Linked DNA regions of Tomitella gaofuii. The protein of the gene in region 1 interacts with the protein of each later gene in a pairwise test. Links are inferred from orthologs where the notes say so. Each region holds a gene or a part of one and is shown in the gene's direction. Other genes may lie near its edges. The genes, in order: ndk and H4F70_RS12575.

Evidence for each region.
Region 2: the proteins of ndk (region 1) and H4F70_RS12575 interact in binary tests that used the Escherichia coli proteins (3 or more experiments, as listed by UniProt). The link is inferred for Tomitella gaofuii from one-to-one orthologs.

The regions. Positions count from the first base shown.
Region 1 is NZ_CP059900.1:3,132,635-3,140,955, reverse strand. The notes cover bases 1-2,841. They hold ndk (nucleoside-diphosphate kinase), read left to right. Parts: upstream 1-1,134; coding sequence 1,135-1,548; downstream 1,549-2,841. Other genes in these bases: H4F70_RS14505 (translation initiation factor IF-2 N-terminal domain-containing protein), read left to right, coding at 1,935-2,841; H4F70_RS14515 (DUF4233 domain-containing protein), read left to right, coding at 618-1,043; folC (bifunctional tetrahydrofolate synthase/dihydrofolate synthase), read left to right, coding at 1-621. Outside these bases: more of H4F70_RS14505, read left to right, coding at 2,842-5,459; rplU (50S ribosomal protein L21), read left to right, coding at 5,802-6,110; rpmA (50S ribosomal protein L27), read left to right, coding at 6,150-6,407; GTPase ObgE, read left to right, coding at 6,592-8,052; proB (glutamate 5-kinase), read left to right, coding at 8,049-8,321. UniProt on the Escherichia coli protein: Major role in the synthesis of nucleoside triphosphates other than ATP. The ATP gamma phosphate is transferred to the NDP beta phosphate via a ping-pong mechanism, using a phosphorylated active-site intermediate.
Region 2 is NZ_CP059900.1:2,700,589-2,709,313, reverse strand. The notes cover bases 1-2,799. They hold H4F70_RS12575 (uracil-DNA glycosylase), read left to right. Parts: upstream 1-956; coding sequence 957-1,643; downstream 1,644-2,799. Other genes in these bases: H4F70_RS12565 (DAK2 domain-containing protein), read left to right, coding at 2,205-2,799; rpmB (50S ribosomal protein L28), read right to left, coding at 1,724-1,915; H4F70_RS12580 (gamma carbonic anhydrase family protein), read left to right, coding at 430-951; H4F70_RS12585 (thiamine-phosphate kinase), read left to right, coding at 1-412. Also shown: more of H4F70_RS12565, read left to right, coding at 2,800-3,875; ATP-dependent DNA helicase RecG, read left to right, coding at 3,918-6,236; H4F70_RS12555 (pyruvate carboxylase), read left to right, coding at 6,297-8,725. UniProt on the Escherichia coli protein: Excises uracil residues from the DNA which can arise as a result of misincorporation of dUMP residues by DNA polymerase or due to deamination of cytosine.

The DNA.
Region 1 (8,321 bases):
CGCATCCAGGGGCTCGGCGGTGTGTACGACGACGTGTTCGTGCCGCTGCACGGCGAGCACCAGGCGCACAATGCGGCGCTGGCTCTCGCGGCGGTGGAGGCGTTCTTCGGCGCGGGCATGGACCGCAAACTGGACGACGACGCCGTCCGCGAAGGATTCGCGGCGCTCGTCAATCCCGGCCGGCTGGAACCGGTGCGCACGGCGCCCTCCGTGTTCATCGACGCCGCGCACAACCCCCACGGCGCGGGGGCGCTCGCGGCGGCGCTGTCCGGGGAGTTCCACTTCCGCCGGCTCGTCGGCGTGGTGGCCATCATGGCGGACAAGGACGTGCGCGGGATCCTCGAGGCGCTCGAGCCGGTGTTCGACGAGCTGGTGGTCACCCACAACGGCAGCCCCCGGTGCATGTCCCCGGCGCAGCTGTCCGAGCTCGCCGCCGACGTCTACGGCGACGACCGGGTGCACGTGGCCCAGTCCCTGCCCGCGGCCCTGGAGTCCGCGGTGGAGCTGGCCGAGGAGGTGTCGGGGCCCGGCGAGGAGATCTCCGGTTCCGGCGTCGTGATCACCGGGTCGGTGGTCACCGCGGGGCTGGCGCGCACGATGCTGGGAAAGGAACCGACGTGAACGACGATCCCGCGGGCGCGCGCGACGGTGCGCCGGAGCAGGGCGGCATACGTCCGCCGACGAAGGACCCGTGGAAGAGTTTCCGCGGAGTGCTGTCCGGGCTGCTGATCCTCGAGGCGATCGTGATCGGCCTGGCGATCCCGGTGGTGGCGACCGTCGGGGGCGGGCTCACGGCGGCGCGCGGCGGGTATGTGATCGGCCTCGTCGTGCTCATGGTGCTCGGGGCGGGCGTCCAGGGCCGCCGGTGGGCCGTGAAGTTCGACCTGCTCCTGCAGGTGCTGGTGGTCGCCGGCTGGTGGGTGCACCCGGCGATCGGCGTCGTGGGGCTCCTGTTCGCTGCGGTGTGGGGGTACCTGCTGTACCTGAGCGCGGACATCCGCGACCGGGAGCGGCGCGGGCTGCTGCCGGGGCAGCGCGGCTGAGCGTCTGCTCCGCGCGGCTGGCGGGGTCTCGCGGCGGTTCGTACGCGGGTCCGTGTGGGCGTGCGCGGCGGAGCCGACTAGTCTGACGGCCGTGACAGAGCGCAGCCTGGTATTGATCAAGCCCGACGCCGTTGCCCGGGGGCATATCGGCGAGATCGTCTCGCGGATCGAACGCAAGGGACTTTCCGTCGCCGCGATGGAGATGCGTACGGCCACGGAGGCCGTCGCCGCGGCCCACTATGCGGAGCACGAGGGGAAGCCGTTCTACGCGGGGCTACTCGATTTCATCACGGCGCGGCCGTTGGTGGCGCTCGTGGTCGAGGGGCCGCGCGCCATCGCGGCGTTCCGGCAGATGGCCGGTGGCACCGACCCCGTCGAGAAGGCGGTGCCGGGAAGCATCCGCGGCGACCTCGGACTGGGGACGGGGGAGAATCTCGTGCACGGCTCGGATTCCCCCGAGTCCGCGGCGCGGGAGATCGCGATCTGGTTCCCGCAGCTCGGCTGAGGGGCTCACCTGCACGGACGCCGGTCAGTGGCGTCCGTGCGGGGAAGAGGTCGGGCTCGGCATGAATGTGTGGGATACTGGACGCAGTCGTCAGATGCGAGTGTGACGTGTCGCGACAGGATTCTGCCCGGGTACTGGCTCGGTCATCGCCGCAGTGCGGCAGGGGGCAACGCCCCGTGCGCGTGCCGACGCTGGATGATGAGTGTGACGCCGGGTTGTCCAGCAAGGCGCCGCCCGTGTGAGCGTGCGGCGCGAGACCACTCGTTCCCGCACCAGCGCGGTGCGGGACCGCAACGATGCCGCCCCCGTGTGGCCGCGCTGACCAACTCGTGGAGCCAACTGCCACGTCGGGTTGGACGACGCGCCCGGGGGCCCGAGGAGACCACGTGGCCGACAAGGCGCCGCCCGAAGAACAGAACATCGATTCCGCCGCGACGGTGGAGATCCCCGTGAAGCTGCGCGTGCATGCGCTCGCCAAGCTGCTCGGGGTCACCAGCAAGGAGGTCCTCGCCAAGCTCACCGAGCTCGGCGAGGAGGTCAGGACCGCGCACTCGAGCGTGACGCGGGACCAAGGGGAACGCGTCCGTGACGCGTTCGCACCCGCGGCCGCAGCGCCGGCCACGCCGGCGGCAGTGGAGACGCCGGCGCAGGACGAGCCGCCGCAGAAGGCGCAACCGCGGAAGTCGCAGAGAAGGAAGCCCGCGCCGGCCACTGCGACGGAGACCGCCGCGACGCCGGAACCGGCGACGCCCCCCGCTGCTGAGGCTCCGGCGACGGTGGAGGCAGGCGACGCAAAGGAAGGCGACGCACCGGAAGGCGCGGGGAGCCCCGCATTCGTGGCACCGCTGTTCCTGCAGCCGGATCCGGACGTCCGGTCGCAGGCACCGCAGCGCGGGCAGGAGAGCGCTTCGGACGATCGACCGGCGGAGGAAACGCGCGACGGGCAGGGTGCGGACGACGGCACCGCCGAGGACACCGCCGACGAGTCCGAGGGCGGCAGCGGGCGGTCCTCGCGCCGTCGGCGCCGCGGACGCCGCGGCCGCGGGCGCGGGCGCGGCGAGCAGAACGGTGACAAGCCGCAGAACGGCTCCGACGACGCTGCGGCAGCCGGTGCCGACACCGGTGACGGGGCGGGCTCCGGCGACGACGCATCGGCGGGCAAGAAGGACGACCCGGCGCGGGAAGGCCACGACGAGGCGGCGGCCGACGCTGCCGGCGCCGGCACCGCGTCGGACGGCGGGAACGGCAAGGGCGGCCGGTCCGGCAAGTCGCGGCGGGGCGGACGCTCCGGCGGAGTGCAGGATTCCGGCGGCGGCGCGGGCAAGTCCGGCGCGAAGGGCGGCAAGCCCGACGCCGCGGACGGCGACGCCACGCCTGCCGAGTCCGACGAGGGCGACGGCGGCGCTCAGGGCACTGACGGCAATGACGGCGACGATAACGGCAACGGGGAGGGCAACGGCGCGTCGTCGCGGCGTCGTCGCCGCCGGCGGCGCCGCCGCGGCGGCGACGGAGACGGCTCGTCCCAGGACGACCCGCCGAACACCGTCGTCCACGAGCGTGAGCCGCGCAGCAAGCGCAGCAGCCGGGACGAGGTCCAGGGCATCAGCGGTTCCACGCGGCTGGAGGCGAAGCGTCAGCGGCGGCGGGACGGGCGTGAGGCCGGCCGACGGCGACCGCCGATCCTCTCCGAGGCGGAGTTCCTGGCACGGCGCGAGGCCGTCGACCGCGTCATGGTGGTGCGGGAGAAGCCGGCGGACGACGGCCGCGATCCGATCACGCAGGTCGGGGTGCTCGAGGACAAGGTCCTCGTCGAACACTTCGTCACCAGCACCGCCACGCCGTCGATGGTGGGCAACGTGTATCTGGGGCGCGTGCAGAACGTGCTGCCCAGTATGGAGGCCGCCTTCGTCGACATCGGCCGCGGACGCAACGGCGTGCTCTATGCCGGCGAGGTGGATTGGGCGGCCGCCGGACTCGGCGGTTCGGCGCGCAAGATCGAGCAGGCGCTCAAGCCCGGGGATCAAGTGGTGGTGCAGGTCACCAAGGATCCGGTGGGGCACAAGGGCGCCCGGTTGACCACCCAGATCAGCATGGCCGGTCGTTTCCTGGTCTACGTGCCGCGCGGGACGTCCACCGGCATCAGCCGCAAGCTGCCGGACACCGAGCGCAAGAGGCTCAAGTCCATCCTGCGTCAGATCGTGCCGGACGACGCCGGCGTCATCATCCGCACGGCCTCCGAGGGGGTCAGCGAAGACGAGCTGCGGCGGGACGTCGACAGGCTCCAGGCGCTGTGGGAAGAGGTCAAGGTCGCGGCCGACGAGGCCAAGGCGGCCAAGTCGACGCAGCCCAAGGCGCTGTATGAGGAGCCGGACCTTCTGGTCAAGGTGATCCGCGACCTGTTCAACGAGGACTTCGGCAAGCTCGTCATCGAGGGCGACGGGGCGTGGGGCACGGTCTCGTCGTACATCGAACGTGTGGCGCCGGACCTGATGGAACGCGTGGAGAGGTACGACCGGAACGGAAGCTCGGTCGACGTGTTCGCTGCCTACCGGATCGACGAACAGCTGGCCAAGGCGCTCGAACGCAAGGTCTGGCTGCCGTCCGGCGGCACGCTGATCATCGACCGCACCGAGGCCATGACGGTGGTCGACGTGAACACCGGGAAGTTCACCGGCTCCGGCGGGAACCTGGAGGAGACGGTCACCCGCAACAACCTGGAGGCGGCCGAGGAGGTCGTGCGCCAGATGCGGCTGCGCGACATCGGCGGCATGATCGTCGTCGACTTCATCGACATGGTCCTCGAATCCAACCGCGACCTGGTGCTGCGCCGTCTCACCGAGGCGCTCGGCCGCGACCGCACGCGCCACCAGGTGTCCGAGGTGACGTCGCTCGGTCTCGTCCAGATGACGCGCAAGCGTCTGGGCACGGGGCTGGTGGAGGCGTTCTCCACGCCGTGCGAGCACTGCCACGGGCGCGGACTCGTGCTGCACGAGGATCCGATCGTCGCAGAGCCGGACACGGGCGGACAGGGAAAGGGCGAGTCCCGGCGCGGCCGCAAGTCGTCGAAGAAGTCCGGCGGTGGTGGCCAGCAGCCGCCCAAGGAGACCAAGGAGGCGCAGAAGCAGACTGCGCACCACCACTCCGAACACCCGATGTTCAAGGCGATGGCGGAGGCCGGACCGGCCGAGGACGAGCCGCACGGCGGGCCCGCGGCCTCCGGTCCGCGCGGCGCCGCGGACAGCAAGGCCACTGCGGAAAGCAAGGCCACTGCCGACGACGAGGACCCGCGTGAGGGCAAGTCCGGCGGTGCGGACAAGTCGGCGGCGATCGCGAAGATCGAAGCGGCTGTGGCGCGTAGCACCGGGCCGCGGCGTCGGCGTGCGCGGCGGCCGCAGGGCGGCGGATCGGAAGCAGAAGGCGGGCAGGAGCCCCGCGGGCAGGGCGACGCGGCCGAGGCGGACACCGCGTCGGCGCCCGCCCGGGCGCCGATGACGGACGCGACTGCGGCGTCCGGTGCGACGGCCGGAAAGACGGCCGCGGCCACGCCGGAGTCCCCGGCCGCCGAGGCGGTCGAGGAGGCCGCCGTGCGGGGCACGGCGGCGCACGAACGGGAGGCGGCCACGCCGGAGCCCGCCGTCGATCCGGGCGCTCCGGCCGCATCGCGGAGGCGTTCGCGGCGGGCATCGCGGCCTGCAGCGGCCCCCTCCGAACATGGGGCGGCCCCCAGTGAGCCGATCCGCTCGGAGATCATCGTGCAGGCACCGCCGCCCGCGGCCGCGGCGGCGTCGGACGACGCGTCCGGCGACGGCGGCGGGCCGGTGGCGTCTGCGCCGCAGCAGGCTCCGGTCCGCCGGCCCCGGCGGCGGGCCGCCGTGCGGCGTGCGGGGCCCCCGGAAGACGGCGAAGAGTGACGGTGCGCGCGGCCGCCCGAGGGCGGTTTGACCGCGTTCGCAGCGGTCGCGTAATCTTGAACGGTCGCTGTCGGGCGACGGCGCGCTCGCGTGCCTGATCCCGGCGCTTCCGAGTCCGTGTCAGATCCGTTCGAGTCCGGCCTGTGTGTTTCCGGAATCGCACGGCGGGAGTCTTCCCGCCGTCGGTCCCCGGATGTTCCGGGTGACAGTACGGGTTCCAGCCGATGGAGATGAGCCGTCGGCCGAGGCCGCGGTGATCGGCTGCGCCGTCCCGCAGCAGAGTTGAGCAGCCGCGTGCCGCGGCTGGTGGGAATGTTTACGACTAGCAAGGGGTAGCCCTCCATGTACGCGATCGTCAAGACCGGCGGCAAGCAGTACAAAGTCGCCGTTGGTGACCTCGTCAAGGTCGAGAAGATCGAGGCCGAGCCCGGTGCCTCGGTGGATCTCCCGGTCGCGCTCGTGGTGGACGGGGCCAACCTGACCACCGACGCGGCCGCGCTGGCCAAGGCCACCGTCACCGGCGAGATCGTCGAGCACACCAAGGGCCCGAAGATCCGCATCCACAAGTTCAAGAACAAGACCGGCTACCACAAGCGTCAGGGCCACCGTCAGAAGCTGACCGTCCTCAAGGTCACCGGTATCAACAACTAGGTCCGCCCGGGCCGGTACGGATCCTGCAGGAGGGTTCAGATGTCAAGCAAGAAGGGCGCGTCCAGCTCCAAGAACGGTCGCGATTCCAATGCCCAGCGCCTCGGCGTGAAGCGTTTCGGCGGGCAGTCCGTCAGCGCGGGCGAGATCCTCGTGCGTCAGCGCGGCACCAAGTTCCACCCCGGCGAGAACGTCGGCCGTGGCAAGGACGACACCCTCTTCGCCCTGTCCGCGGGTGCGGTGGATTTCGGCACCAAGCGCGGACGCAAGACGGTCAACATCGTGCTGCCGCAGGCCTGACGGCCCGCAGCGACCACGTAGGGCTCCGACGGCAGGGGCGGGCAGGGGATCATCCCGTCCGCCCCTGTCGTCTGTTCGTCGAACGCCCCCGGGCATGCCGGCCGCACGGCCGCCGGCCCGGACATCCCCGGCACGCGTGCCGACCCGCGGCACGCGGTCCCGCCAGTGAGTAGGAGGACACACGGTGTCCCGATTCGTCGATCGTGTCGTCCTGCACGTGAGCGCCGGCAACGGCGGCCACGGTTGCTCGTCCGTGCACCGTGAGAAGTTCAAGCCGCTCGGCGGGCCGGACGGCGGCAACGGAGGGCACGGGGGCTCGGTGGTCCTCGAGGTCGACCTGGGCGTGCACACCCTGCTCGACTTCCACTTCCACCCGCACGCCAAGGCGACCAACGGCAAGCCCGGCATGGGCTCGAACCGGGAGGGGCCCCGCGGCGGCGACCTGGTCCTCAAGGTCCCCGACGGCACGGTCGTGCTCGGGGAGGACGGCGAGGTGCTCGCGGACCTCGTCGGCGCGGGCACGCGCATGGTGGCGGCGCGCGGCGGCCGCGGCGGACTGGGCAACGCCGCCCTGGTCTCCCGGGCCCGCAGGGCGCCCGGCTTCGCGCTGCTGGGCGAGGAGGGTGAGTCGCGCGATCTCGTCCTGGAGATGAAGTCCGTGGCCGACGTCGGCCTGGTCGGATTCCCGTCCGCCGGCAAGTCGTCCCTGGTATCGGTGCTGTCCGCGGCCAAGCCGAAGATCGCCGACTACCCCTTCACCACCTTGGCGCCCAACCTCGGCGTCGTCTCGGCGGGGGAGACCACCTTCACCGTGGCCGACGTCCCGGGCCTCATTCCCGGCGCGTCCGACGGCCGAGGCCTGGGACTCGACTTCCTGCGGCATGTGGAGCGGTGCGCCGTGCTCGCCCACGTGGTCGACTGCGCCACGCTGGAGCCGGGCCGCGACCCGGTGTCGGACGTCGACGCGCTCGAGGCGGAACTGGTCGCCTACCGGCCGGCGCTGTCGGAGGACAACGGCCTGGTGGGCTTGGCGGACCGGCCGCGGATCGTGGTGCTCAACAAGGCGGACGTGCTCGAGGCGGCCGAACTGGCCGAGTTCGTCACCGAGGAGTTCACCTCCCGGGGCTGGCCCGTGTTCACGGTCTCGGCGGTGAGCCGCGACGGGCTGAAGCCGCTCACGTTCGCGCTTGCCGAGATGGTCGAGACGTTCCGGCGCGACAATCCGCCGCCCGAGCCGTCCCGTCAGGTGCTCCGCCCCGTCGCCCGCGACGATTCCGGCTTCACCGTCGAACGCGACCGTTCCGAGCGCGGCGACTTCGTCGTGCGGGGTGCGCGCCCCGAACGCTGGGTGCGGCAGACGCCGTTCGACAACGACGAGGCCGTCGGCTACCTGGCCGACCGGCTCGCGCGGCTGGGCGTGGAGGAGCAGCTCGAGAAGCTCGGCGCGCAGCCCGGGGACGCCGTCACCATCGGCGAGGTCACCTTCGAATGGGAGCCGACTCTGCCCGCGGGCGTCGAGGTGCCGCTGACCGGCCGCGGCACCGATGCGCGCCTCGAGCAGACCGAGCGCGTGTCCGCGCAGGAGCGCAAACACGCGCACCGGGTCCGGCGAGGCCTCGAGGGCATCGATCCGGAGGAGCAATGACCGGCCGCGAGGCGACGGGCACCCGCGAGACCATCGCCGCCGCGCGACGCGTGGTGGTCAAGATCGGCTCCTCCGCGCTGACCAGCCTGGACGGCGGGCTCGACGCGGCACGCCTGGGCGTGCTGGCGGAGGCCATCGAGGCGCGGATGCGGGCCGGTTCCGACGTGGTGATCGTCTCCTCGGGGGCGGTGAGCGCCGGGATCGCCCCGTTGGGGCTGGGGCACCGTCCGCGCGACCTGGCCACCAAGCAGGCGGCGGCGGCTGTGGGG
Region 2 (8,725 bases), 430 kb from region 1 along the record:
GGCGGGACCGCAGGCGGCGGCCGCGGGCGCCACGGCGATGATCGACGTCTCCGACGGCCTGGCCGCGGACCTGGGGCACATCGCGGAGGACTCCGACGTGGTGCTCCGCGTCGATCCCGCCGGTCTGCGGGGGGATGCCGGCGGCGGGGCACGGTTCGATGACCTGCAGTCCGCCGCGGACGCGCTCGGGGCGGACCCGCGGGACTGGGTGCTCGGCGGCGGCGAGGACCATGCGCTCGCGGCGACGTTCCCTGCGGCCGGGCCGCTGCCGGAGGGGTGGCGGACGGTGGGCACGGTGCACGCCCCCGGTGACGCGCCCGAGGGCGGCGGCCGGACGCCCGTCGGGCCGGCGGTGCTTTTCGGGGACTCCGCCTACGGCGGCGCACCGGGGTGGGTCGCCTTCGGCCGGTGAGGCGATACATTGCTGCAATGGCGATCTACGCACTGGACGACAGAGTCCCCGACATCCACCAGTCCGCATACGTGCATCCGGACGCGGTGGTCATCGGCGCGGTCACCCTGGCCGCCGGCGCCTCCGTGTGGCCGCACGCGGTGCTGCGCGGCGACTACGGCCGCATCGAGGTGGGCGAGGCGACGAACATCCAGGACGGGACGGTGGTGCACTGCACGCCCGTCGACCCGACGCTCATCGGGGCGCGCTGCGTGCTGGGGCACAACGCCCACGTCGAGGGGGCCGTGATCGAGGACGACACGCTCATCGCGTCCGGCTCGGTGGTGCTCAACGGGGCGCACGTGGGCGCGGGATCCGTCGTGGGGGCCGGCGCGGTGGTGCCGTTCGGCGCCGTGGTGCCGGGCCGTTCGATGGCGCTGGGGGTGCCCGCGCGCGTCCGCGAGGGATTCACGGTGCCGGAGGGGCACCTGCAGGTGAACGTCGACATGTATGCGGCGAACGCGGAGCACTACCGGACCGCGCTGCGGAGGATCGGGTGACGGGCGTGCGCAGTGCGGCACCGCAACCGCTCGACGGTCTCGTCCACCCCACCTGGGTGCCGGCGTTGCAGCCGGTGGCCCCGCGGATCACAGCGATAGGCGAGTTCCTGCGCGCGGAACTGGCCGATGGGCGCGGCTACCTGCCCGCGGGCGACGCGGTGCTGCGCGCGTTCGCGGAGCCGATGGACCGGGTCCGCGTCCTCATCGTGGGGCAGGACCCGTACCCCACGCCGGGGCACGCGGTGGGACTGAGCTTCTCCGTGGACCCGTCGGTGCGGCCGATCCCGCGCAGCCTGACGAACATCTATCGCGAATACTCCGAGGACCTCGGCCTGCCGGTGCCGGACAGCGGCGATCTGTCGCCGTGGAGCCGCAACGGAGTGCTGCTGCTCAACAGGGTGCTCACCGTGCGGCCGGGCGAGGCGGGGTCGCACCGCCGCAAGGGTTGGGAGGAGGTGACCGAACAGGCCATCCGGGCGCTGGTCGCACGTGGCGGGCCACTCGTGGCGATCCTCTGGGGGCGCGACGCGCAGAGCCTCACGCCGTGGCTGGGCGACGTTCCCGTGGTGGAGTCGGCCCACCCGTCGCCGTTGTCCGCGTCGCGGGGGTTCTTCGGCTCCCGGCCGTTCAGCCGGGCCGACGAGCTGCTGATCGCGCAGGGGGCCGCCCCCGTTGACTGGGCGCTGCAGTAGCGCGCCCGTGCACGGAAAAACCCCCGTCACCGTGCGGTGGCGGGGGTCCGGGGCACAGGGAGTCGGTGCCTACGTGCGGGTCAGGCGCGCGCGACCTTGCCGGCCTTGATGCACGAGGTGCACACGTTCATGCGCTTACGGGTGCCGTTGCCCAGGCGTGCGTGCACGGTCTGGATGTTGGGGTTCCAACGGCGCTTGGTCCGCCGGTGCGAGTGCGAGACGGACATTCCGAAGCCGGGTCCCTTGGCACAGACGTCGCAGACGGCAGCCATAGTCGTCGAACTCCTCGAATAGTCTGGATGGTTGTTGTCAGGTCTTTCCTGCAAGCAGGTAAGTCGATCTCTTCCTACCGGCGGAGCAGTCGAGCCTTCCCGGCAAAGAGGATAGCGGCCCCGTGCGATACGGCTGCACGCGGGTGGCGCGCAGCCGTGCTCGGGTCGAGGCAACCGTGCAAGAATAGCGCCCCGCGGCCGTCCGCGCCAAACCGCGCCCGCCGCGGCTAGCCTTGCGGTGCGGGTGGCGGCGGCCCGCGGCCAGGACCAGCGAAGGGGGAATCCGGCTGTGCGTGATCCCGTATTCGATGCGGCGACGGTCCGGCGCTGGGCGGACGCGAGCGTGGACGCGCTCACCTGCAGGCGCGGCGAGATCGACGCCCTCAACGTGTTCCCGGTGCCGGATTCGGACACGGGGACCAACATCATGCACACCTTCGCCGCCGCGGCCGGCCGGGTCGCCGGGGGCTCCGGGGCCTCCGGGGGGGACGTCGGGGCGCCGACGGCCGCGGCCGCCCTGCAGGATCTCGCCGCGGGAGCGGTGGACGGGGCACGCGGGAACTCCGGCGTGATCCTGTCGCAGGTGCTCGTGGGTCTCGCGCAGGAGGCGGCCGACGACGGCCGGACCGGCGCCCTCGACGGCCGGGGGCTCAGCGCCGGGCTGGCGCACGGGGCGCTGCTCGCCCGCAACGCGGTGAGCATGCCGATGGAGGGCACTGTGCTCACCGTGATCGACGCGGCCGCGCAGGGGTGCGCGGGGGAGGGGACGCTCACGGCTGCGGCGCACGCCGCGGCCGAGGCGGCGTACGAGGCTCTCGGCAGGACGACACGCCAACTCGACGTCCTCGAGGCGGCCGGCGTGGTGGATGCGGGCGGCCTGGGCCTGCTGGTGGTTCTCGACTGCCTGGCCGAGACGCTGTCGGGGCGTCGGGTGCAGCGGCCGACGTTCGTCCGGTCGGTCGACGCGGCACTGGGGCGCTCCGGCGCCGCGATCACCAGGCTGGACCTGTCCGACGCGGCGGCGGCCCCCGCTGCGCAGGGCTGCGCGGCGGGGGCCGACGAGTACGAGGTGATGTACCTGCTCGACGACGCCGACGACGCCGCCGTGTCCACGCTGCGCCGCAGTCTGGAGGCGGCGGGGAACTCGGTGGTGATCGTCGGCGACGGCACCGGCGGCCGGTCCGTGCACGTGCACCTGCAGGACGCGGGCCGGGCCGTGGACTGCGGGCTCGAGGCCGGCCGGATCCGGAAGGTCCGCATCACCCATCTGGGCGTGCAGCAGCGACGGCACACGGGTCTGCGCCCCGGGCGCGCGGTGCTGGCGGTGGTCGACGGCGCGGGCGCGGTGCCGCTGTTCGAGGCGGCGGGCGCGCGGGTGCTGCCCGTCGACGGCTCCGCCTCGGGCTCCGCTCTGCTCGCCGCCGTCGGCGACACCGACGCCGGCGAGGTCCTCGTGCTGCCGAACGGGCTCGTGCGCTCCGAGGACCTCGTGGTGGTCAGCGCCGCCGCCCGGCGCCAGGGGCAGCAGGTGCTGCCGTTGCCGTGCTCGTCCGCGGTGCAGGGGCTGGCCTCGATCGCGGTGCACGATCCGCACCGCCCGTCGAGCGACGACACCTACGCGATGGCGGAGGCGGCCGCCGCGACGCGCTGCGCGCACCTGCGCATCGCCGACACCCGCGCGCTGACGTGGTCCGGCACATGCGAACCGGGCGATGCGCTGGGCGTGATCGGCGGCGAGGTGATGGTGGTCGAGCCCCGCGCGTCGACGGCGGTGGCGACCCTGCTGGACTTGATGCTCGGCACGGGCGGGGAACTCGTGACGCTTCTTGTCGGTGCCGCGGCGGATGATGAGCTGGTGTCGGCTGCTCGCGCGCACGTGGAGCAGCGGCATCCGGCGGTGGAGCTGTCGGTGTTCCCGGGTCTGCAGTCGGGCGACGTGCTGCAGATCGGGGTCGAGTGACGGCCCCGCGGATCCTGATGCGGGAGAACGGAGGGGGCGGCGGTGGCGACGCTCACGGACAGGCTGGACCTGCTGCTCGGTGACGCGACGGCGGCGGTGCTGGCGGACCAGTTCGAGCTGCGCACCGCCGGGGATCTTCTGCGGCACTATCCGCGCAGGTACCTGCGGGCCGGCTCCCTGATGGCGCCGGAGGACCTCGCCTCCGGCGCACACGTCACCATCGCGGCGCGGGTGGTGGAGGCGGATATCAGACCCATCCGCCGCGATCCGCGCCGCAAGCTGCTCCGGGCGGTGCTCGACGACGGCCGGAACCGCCTCGGCGTGACGTTCTTCAGCCCGCACAAGGTGCGCCATCACATCGCGGTGGGGCGGCGCGGCCTGTTCTCCGGGCAGTTGGGCACCTTCAACGGCCGGCTGACGCTGACGCACCCCGACTATCTGCTGCTGCCGGATTCCGCGCAGGCGCGCGCCGGCGGCGGGGCGCTGCTGGCCCCGGGGCAGCGGGTGCAGGGCGGCGGTTCGCTCGCCCGGATGGCGGAGGCCCTGCAGGATTCGGGCGACGGCCTGTCCGCCGCGGACCTCGACCGCGCCCTGCTTCCCATCTATCCCGCGTCCGCCAAAGCGCAGACGTGGACGATCATGCGGTGCGTGCGCCAGGTGCTCGATCAGCTCGAGCCGGTGTCGGACCCGGTGCCGCCGGACATCGTCGCCCGGTACGGGCACATGTCGCTCGATGCCGCGCTGCGCGGCATCCACCGGCCGTCGTCGGAGGACGAGGCGGAGGCCGCGCGCGGCCGGCTGCGCTTCGACGAGGCCGCATCGATGCAGCTCATGCTGGCCCGGCGCCGTGCCGACGAGCAGCGCGGCACGGCGCCGGCGAGCGCCCGGCGGCCCGGGGCGGCGGTGGACGCGTTCACCGCGCGACTCCCGTTCGAGCTGACCGATGGGCAGCAGCAGGTGCTCGCCGAGGTGCGCCGCGACCTCGAGGGCGCCGTCCCCATGCGCCGTCTGCTGCAGGGCGAGGTGGGATCGGGCAAGACCGTGATCGCGGTGCTGGCGATGCTGCAGGCGGTCGATGCCGGCCACCAGTGCGCCATGCTGGCGCCCACCGAGGTGCTGGCGGTGCAGCACTCCCGGTCCATCCGGCAGCTGCTCGGTCCGCTCGCCCGCGCGGGCGAGCTCGACGGGGCGGAGGACGGCACGCGTGTCACTCTGCTCACCGGGTCGATGACCACGGCCGAGAGGCGGCGCGCGCTGCTGGATATCGCCTCGGGCGAGGCCGGCATCGTGGTCGGCACCCACGCGCTGCTCGAGGACGCGGTGACGTTCTTCGACCTGGGCCTTGTGGTGGTCGACGAGCAGCACCGGTTCGGCGTGCACCAGCGCGACCGCCTCCACGGCAAGGCGCGTGCCGGGTTCGCTCCGCACCTGCTCGTGATGACGGCGACGCCGATCCCGCGGACGGTCGCGCTCACCGAGTTCGGCGACCTGGACACCTCCACGCTGCGTGAGTTGCCGCGCGGGCGCTCCCCGATCCGCACCTCGGTGGTGTCGATGCCCGACAACCCGCGGTGGGTCAAGCGCGCGTGGGAGCGGATCGTCGAGGAGGTCGCGGACGGCCGGCAGGCGTACATCGTGTGTGCGCGGATCGGCGACCCGCCCTCCGAACCGTCAGCCGTAGCCGCACCGCCCCCGGAGCCCGCGGCCCCGGGCGGCTCGGGCGCCGGCGCGGAGAAGTCTCCGCAGCCCGATGCCAACGCAGTGGTGGACGTGTACGACAAGCTGGTGCAGGGTGCCCTGGCCCGGGTGAGCGTGGGACTTCTGCACGGCCGGATGCCGTCCGCGGAGAAGGACGCCGTGATGCGCCGATTCTCCGAAGGGGACATCGACGTCCTGGTCAGCACCACCGTCGTCGAGGTCGGCGTGGACGTGCCGAACGCCACCGTCATGGTGATCCTCGACGCCGAACGCTTCGGGGTCAGCCAGCTGCACCAGCTGCGTGGACGTGTCGGCAGGGGGCAGGCCCCGGGCCTGTGCATCCTCATCAGCGGGCGCCCGGCCGGAGCGCCGTCGAGCGCGCGCCTGGAAGCCGTCGCGGCCACCACCGACGGCTTCGAGCTGGCCCGGCTGGACCTGCAACTGCGCCACGAAGGCGACGTGGTCGGCACCGCGCAGTCCGGCCGCACCAGCGGGCTGCGGCTGCTGTCGGTGCTCGAGGACGAGGATGTGATCGTCGACGCCCGCGAGTTCGCCGCGGACATGGTGCAGCGTGATCCGGGACTCACCCGGCATCCCGGACTGGCGGAGATGGTTTCGACGGTGGAGGGGACCGAGCGCGGCGAGTTCCTCTTCCGCGCCTGAGCTGCTGTGGTTCCTGCGCGCGGGGTGGGAGCCTGGTGCACGGAAGGTAGGTTTGCAGGCATGCTCACAAAGGTTCTGGTGGCCAATCGCGGTGAGATCGCGATCCGCGCGTTCCGCGCGGCGTACGAGATCGGTGTGCAGACGGTCGCGGTGTATCCGTTCGAGGATCGCAACTCGCTGCACCGGCTCAAGGCCGACGAGGCCTACCAGATCGGGGTGCCGGGCCATCCCGTGCGCGCGTATCTGGACGTCGACGAGATTCTGCGGGTGGCCCGCGAGTGCGGGGCGGACGCGGTGTATCCGGGCTACGGGTTCTTGTCGGAGAATCCCGGCCTCGCGGATGCGTGTGCGGCGGCGGGGATCGTCTTCATCGGCCCGGACGCGGACATCCTGCGGCTGGCGGGCAACAAGACGCGGGCGATCGACGCGGCCCGCGCCGCGGGATTGCCGGTGCTCGCGTCGACCGCGCCGACCACCGATATCGATGCGCTCGCCGCACAGGCCGGTTCGCTGGAGTTTCCGGTGTTCGTCAAGGCCGTCGCCGGTGGCGGCGGGCGGGGCATGCGACGGGTCGATGATCCGGCGGGGTTGCCGGCGGCGGCCGCGGCGGCGTCGCGTGAGGCGGCCACGGCGTTCGGGGACGGGGCGGTGTATCTCGAGCAGGCGGTGATCGATCCGCGGCATATCGAGGTGCAGGTCCTCGGTGATTCCACCGGCGCGGTGGTGCATCTGTACGAGCGGGACTGCTCGGTGCAGCGCCGCCATCAGAAGGTCATCGAGCAAGCGCCCGCCCCGGATCTCGATGCGGCGGTGCGGAAGCGGATGTGCGCGGACGCGGTCGCGTTCGCCGGGCACATCGGCTACCGGTGTGCCGGGACGGTGGAGTTCCTCCTCGACGCGGCGGGCCGGTATGTGTTCATCGAGATGAATCCGCGGATCCAGGTCGAGCACACCGTCACCGAGGAGATCACCGACGTGGACCTGGTGGGCGCGCAGATGCGGATCGCCGCCGGGGCGTCGCTGGCCGATCTGGGCCTGACCCAGGACGCGGTGCGGATCCGCGGCGCCGCGGTGCAGTGCCGGATCACCACCGAGGACCCGGCCAACGATTTCCGCCCGGACACCGGCCGGATCACCGCGTACCGCACCCCGGGAGGGGCGGGCATCCGCCTGGACGGTGGCACCTCGGTCGGGGCGGAGGTGGGCGCGCATTTCGATTCGATGCTGGTCAAACTCACCTGCCGGGGCGCCGACCGGGCGAGCGCTCTGTCGCGGGCGCGGCGGGCGCTGGCGGAATTCCGCATCCGCGGGGTTGCCACGAACATCCCGTTTCTGCAGGCGATGCTCGCCGACGCCGATTTCGCCGCCGGCGCGGTGCACACCGGATTCATCGTCGCCCATCCGGGGCTGCTCACCGCCCGCCGGTCGGCGGACCGGGGCACCAAGATCCTCGAGTACCTCGCCGATGTCACCGTCAACAAGCCCCATGGTGAGCGGCCCGCCGGCGTGCGTCCGGCAGACAAGCTGCCCGCGGCCGAGCAGATGGTCTGCGACGTGCCGGTGGACCCGCCCGGCGGGTCGCGGCAGCGCCTGGCCGCGTTGGGGCCGGAGGGCTTCGCCGCGGCGCTGCGCGACCAGTCGGCACTCGGGGTGACGGACACGACGTTCCGGGATGCGCACCAGTCGCTGCTGGCCACCCGGGTGCGCACCGATGACCTGGTCACGGCGGCCCGCCATGTGGCGCGGACGACCCCGGAGTTGTTGTCGATCGAGGCGTGGGGCGGGGCCACCTATGATGTGGCGCTGCGGTTCTTGCGCGAGGACCCCTGGGACAGGCTCGCCCGGCTGCGGCAGGCGGCGCCGAACATCTGCCTGCAGATGCTGCTGCGCGGCCGCAATACCGTCGGCTACACCCCGTACCCCACGGACGTCTCGGACGCGTTCGTCGCCGAGGCCGCGGCCACCGGCATCGACATCTTCCGCATCTTCGACGCCCTCAACAACGTCGATCAGATGCGCCCGGCGATCGACGCGGTGCGCGCCACCGGCACCGCGGTCGCCGAGGCCGCGCTCGCCTATACGGGGGACCTGGCCGACCCGGCCGAGGACCTGTACACCCTGGACTATTACCTGCGCATCGCCGAGCGGCTCGTCGCCGCCGGGGCGCACATCCTCGCGGTGAAGGACATGGCCGGGCTGCTGCGCCCCGCGGCGGCCACGCGCCTCGTGGGAGCGCTCGTACAGGAGTTCGAGGTGCCGGTGCATGTGCATTCTCATGACACCGCGGGCGGCCAGCTGGCCACCTATCTGGCCGCGGCGGCGGCCGGCGCTTCCGCCGTGGACGGGGCGGCGGCGCCGCTGGCCGGGACGACGAGTCAGCCGTCGTTGTCGGCGATCGTCGCCGCGACCGCGCACACCGACCGGGACACCGGTATCGATCTGGCGGCGGTGTGCGCGCTGGAGCCGTACTGGGAGGCGCTGCGCGGGGT